Regions from separate parts of the Streptomyces sp. NBC_00669 genome, predicted to be linked through region 1. Evidence: riboswitches for the same ligand, from Rfam matches in the RefSeq annotation. Region 1 holds a riboswitch; the other holds the start of a gene.
What was found. Region 1 has a riboswitch for cyclic di-AMP ahead of OG896_RS34770 (LysM peptidoglycan-binding domain-containing M23 family metallopeptidase). Riboswitches for the same ligand answer to the same signal wherever they lie in the genome.

Region 2: it holds a riboswitch for cyclic di-AMP, as region 1 does, so the genes downstream of both, OG896_RS22080 (M23 family metallopeptidase) here and OG896_RS34770 (LysM peptidoglycan-binding domain-containing M23 family metallopeptidase) in region 1, are expected to answer to the same signal.

The regions. Positions count from the first base shown of each region.
Region 1 covers NZ_CP109018.1:8,227,578-8,229,767, reverse strand. The annotation lists gene OG896_RS34775 (helix-turn-helix transcriptional regulator) at 1-52, shown strand, start outside; gene OG896_RS34770 (LysM peptidoglycan-binding domain-containing M23 family metallopeptidase) at 149-955, opposite strand; cyclic di-AMP (ydaO/yuaA leader) riboswitch at 961-1,081, opposite strand; gene OG896_RS34765 (GNAT family N-acetyltransferase) at 1,508-2,190, opposite strand, start outside.
Region 2 covers NZ_CP109018.1:5,259,064-5,261,253, reverse strand. The annotation lists gene OG896_RS22080 (M23 family metallopeptidase) at 1-913, opposite strand, end outside; cyclic di-AMP (ydaO/yuaA leader) riboswitch at 926-1,063, opposite strand; gene OG896_RS22075 (N-acetylmuramoyl-L-alanine amidase) at 1,458-2,084, shown strand; gene OG896_RS22070 ((Fe-S)-binding protein) at 2,092-2,190, opposite strand, start outside.

The DNA of each region.
Region 1 (2,190 bases):
CCCGAAGCTGGGCGTCGCCTCGCGCGGCGAACTGTCCGGGCTGCTGGCCTGAGTTCGGCCCGCCCGGCCCGAACGCGCGGACGGGCCCGCCCGGTTGCCAGAACCGGGCGGGCCCGCCGATCGCGGCCGTGCGACCGCGGTGCCGGTGTCAGATGACGACGCCGTGGCTGCTCAGGTAGGCGACCGGGTCGATGTCCGAGCCGTAGCTCGGCGTGGTGCGCACCTCGAAGTGCAGGTGCGGCCCGGTGACGTTGCCGGTCGCGCCCGAGATGCCGATCTGCTGGCCCTCGGTGACGGTCTGGCCGGCCGAGACCAGCGCCTGCGACAGGTGGCCGTACAGGGTGTACTTGCCGTCGGCGTGGCGGACGATCACGTCGTTGCCGTACGCGCCGTCCCAGCCGGCCGACACGACGGTGCCCGCGGCGACGACGTGCACCGGGGTGCCGGAGCCGACGAGGAAGTCGACGCCGGTGTGCGAGCCGCTGGACCACAGCGAGCCCGACGCCTTGTAGCCGGTGCCGATGGCGGCGTCGCCGACCGGCTTCATCCAGCCGGTGCCGGCGGTGGTCGTGGCGGCGGCGGTGGACGCGGTGGCGGTCTTCGCCGCGGTCTTCGCCTGCGGCGCGGCCTTCGCGGCGTCGAGGGTCAGTACGGTGCCGGGGCGGATCAGGCCGGGGTTCGACCCGATGACGGCCTTGTTGTCCTGGTAGAGCTGCTGCCAGCCGCCGGTGACGTGCTGCGCGGTGGCGATCTTGATCAGGGTGTCGCCCGTGACGACCTTGTACGTGGCCGAGGCGGCGGTCGCGCTCTTCGCCGGGGTGGCCGCGCCCGCGCCGGTCGCGGCGACCAGCGGCAGCACGAGTGCGGCGCCGCCGGCGCCGGCGGCCACGTAGAGGCGGGTGAGACGGCGGCCGTTGCGGACCTTGGGCTTGCGGTGCCGGCTGTGTGCGGGCATGGGGGATGTCCTCTCCTACGCCTGCGAGGTGAGCTGTCGGGTTCGGGCAGGAGATGCCCGGCCGCGGATGCGGCTTCACCCCGAGCCGCCCGGGTGCGCCCGCCGGCGGTGCGGCGGTCGACTCGGGCGGCGGCTTACCTGGTTCCCCCGCTCCTGCCATGTCGGTGTTCGGGTGATCCGCGTAGCGGGCGGTGGCAGGACTCGGCGGTCCGCCCGGCGGAGGGGAAGCGGGTTGCCCCGCACGAGACGGAACGTAGGGGACGCCGCTCCACCCGGGCAAACGGCCCTTCCCCACCCCCGGGCGCCCCCGTCACCGTATGTGCCCGCGCTCCCGGATGTCCGTTATGCCGCCCTTACTTCAGGTGTGCCACCCGCCACCGTCCATCACGGTGCGCCGGTCGCGCTGACTCGGCGTATCACGGCCGACCGCGGACCGTACTCATCCGGTGATCCCGCTCACACGTTTCCGAATTGCCCTGATTCGTACGGTTCTTGGGTGCGCTCCCTTCGCGGGAGGAGCCGCACCTCCGCAGGGGCACCCCGGGGGGAACCTCAGAACGTGCCGGGGGCGCCGATGAGGCGATGGTCGAGGGTGCGGGAGAGCCGGTAGGCGACCGGGCGGAAGCCGATCGCGGGGAAGTGCCCGGCGGCGTGCGGCGACGCGGACGGCCACTGCGCCGACATGTAGCGATACCCGGCGTCGTACGCCCAGGCGAGCGCGGTCGCGAGGAGCACCCGGCTGATCCCCTCCCCACGGAAGGCGGGCTCGACGTACGCCTCGACGAGTTCGACGCAGGCCGCCGGGACGACCGGGTCCGGCTGCGCGGGCACCAGCAGCACCATGCCGATCTCCTCGCCGCGCCGGGAGGCGATCCACGCACCGCAGCGGGAGTCCGAGAGCGCACCGGCGTAGTGCACGCGCAGCGCCGCGAGCGCGGCTTCCGGCTGCGGCTGGAAGGTGGCGGTGCCGCGCTGCCGCCGGGCGGACTCCGCGGCCATCCGGCCGATCTGCGGCAGGTCGCCGGGCCCGGCCCGGCGGATGGCCAGTCCCTCGACCCCGCGCGGCTGCCGCCCGCGGGCCTTGACCGCCATCAGCCCGTGCACCCGCTCCCGGCCGAAGCCGAGGTCGGACCACGGCGTGGTGCCGACCTCGCCGGCCGGCACGTCGACGTAGTGCACCAACCGCCGCTCGGCGACGAGCCGATCGGCGACCCGTACGTACAGCGCGCGCAGCA
Region 2 (2,190 bases), 3.0 Mb from region 1:
TGAGGACGACCCGGTAGCCGTCGCTGCCGGCCCAGCCCGCGGAGGTGACGGTGCCGCCGTGCACGGCGTGCACGGGGGTGCCGGTCGGCGCGGTGAAGTCCTGCCCGTTGTGCAGGTTGGCCCAGGGGTCGGTCTCGCCGAAACCCGCGCCGAGCGCGGCGCAGGCGACCGGCTTGATGTAGGAGGCGGCCAGCCGGGCGAGGCGCTCGGCCTCGGCGCGGGCCGCCGCGGCGGCTTCCTCGCGGGCCTTCTCCTCGGCCGCGGCCTTCGCCGCGGCGACCTGCTCGCGCACCTTGCGCTCGGCGGCCTCGCGGGCGGCCTGCTCGGCCGCCGCCTTCTCGACCGCCTCGCGCTCGGCGCGGGCGGTGGCCTCGCGCTGGGCGGCGACCTGGCCGAGGATGCGGGCGCACAGCGCCTCGCCGGGGTCGGCGGGGGCGGCCCCGGCCTCGCCGGTCCGGCCGGTCTCGGTGGTGTCGGCGATCTCGGGTTCGGCAACGGGCTGCGGCAGCAGGGTCGTTGCCTCGGCCTGCGCGGGAGCGGGGGCGATCGGCTCGGCCGGAGCGGGGGCCGGCGCGGACGCCGGCGCCGGGGCCGACGAAGGCGCCGGGGCCGGGGGCGCGGTCAGCGCCGTCGGGTCGTACGTCGGCAGGCCGGCGAGCGCGGCGCCACCGGGGCCGGCGTCCGGCAGCGGGTACGGCGCGGGGCGCCCGGCGGGCTCGACGGCCGGCGCGGGGGCCAGGCCCGCCGCTCCGGCACCGGCGAACGCGGCGAACGCGGGAGCCGGGACGCCGGAAGTGCCGTTGGCGGCAAGGGCGTTGGCCCGTTGACGCGGAAGTCGGAAGTCTTCCCGCTCCTGGCCGGCGATGTCGCCGTCAGGCCGGGCGGGGGCGTAGGCAAGCTGGTCGGACGCCACGACGGGCGCTCTCCTTTCCTTCCCTCTCGCCTACCGGGTTAGCTGACGGGTTCGGAGGAAGAAGGTCTCCTACGGGCCTGACTGCTGCCCGATTCACCCCATTTTCACGGGTCCCCGGTTCCCGCGGACGGGATTCGGCAAGCGCGCGGTCCGCCGTCCTGGCGGCGGCGGTGACGACCGCGCTGCGTTATCGAACGTTAATAGAGCCGGAGGCGTTTTCCAAGCCGAATCGGAGAGTTGGGCATGGGAACAAAATGCGCAGGGTATAGGCAGAGTAGGCAAATCGGTCAGGCGATGTGGCCGGGCGGTGATGTGAGCGTGCATCAGTCGTTATCCGAACGGGGACCAGTGTGATTACTTTGCGTGAGTGTGCGAACTCGGCGCGCAGGCGGCTGCGCGGGGCCGTGCGGCAGGTCCGCCAATGGCGTGGACCTCTGCCATTGCGCGAACCGCTTGGCAGGCCAAGGACCCGGGCCCCACGATGGGCGAGCCCGATGTTCTTGTCATGGACCCGACCACCTCGCGACCTCTCAGGGAGCCCGCCATGGAACGCCCCAGCAGCCCCCGACTCCCCCACACCCGACGGTCCTTGCTGCGCGGCGGCCTCGCGCTGGGCGCCGCCGCGGGCGCCGCGTTCGCCGGCGAGCTGTGGACCGGCAGCGGCCGTGCCGCGGCGGCCGCCACCGTCGACTACCCCGGCGCCACCTGGGCTCCGGCCAGCACCGCCAACTACACGGCGTCCAACCGCCCTTCCACCTACGCGATCGACATGGTCGTCATCCACGTCACCCAGGAGACCTTCGCCGACACCATCACCCTCTTCCAGGACCCCGCCCACGCCGCCACGGCGCACTACGTGGTGCGCTCGGCCGACGGCGCCATCGACCAGTGCGTCCGCGAGCATGACGTGGCCTGGCACGCCGGCAACTGGGACTACAACACCCGCAGCATCGGCATCGAGCACGAGGGCTGGGTCGACGACGCGTCCTGGTTCACCGACGCGATGTACCACTCCTCCGCCGCCCTCACCGCCGAGATCTGCGACAAGTACGGCATCCCGAAGGACCGTCAGCACATCATCGGCCATGTCGAGGTGCCGGGCACCGACCACACCGACCCGGGCCCGAACTGGGACTGGGTGCGCTACATCCGCCTGGTCAACGGCGGCTGACCGCCACTCAGCCCTCTGCTTCCGCCTCGGCCTCGGCCTCGGCCTCGGCCTCTGCCTCGGCCCTCGGCCGGGGCCGGCGCGGCGCGGGCAGCGGAGTGCCGGGGCC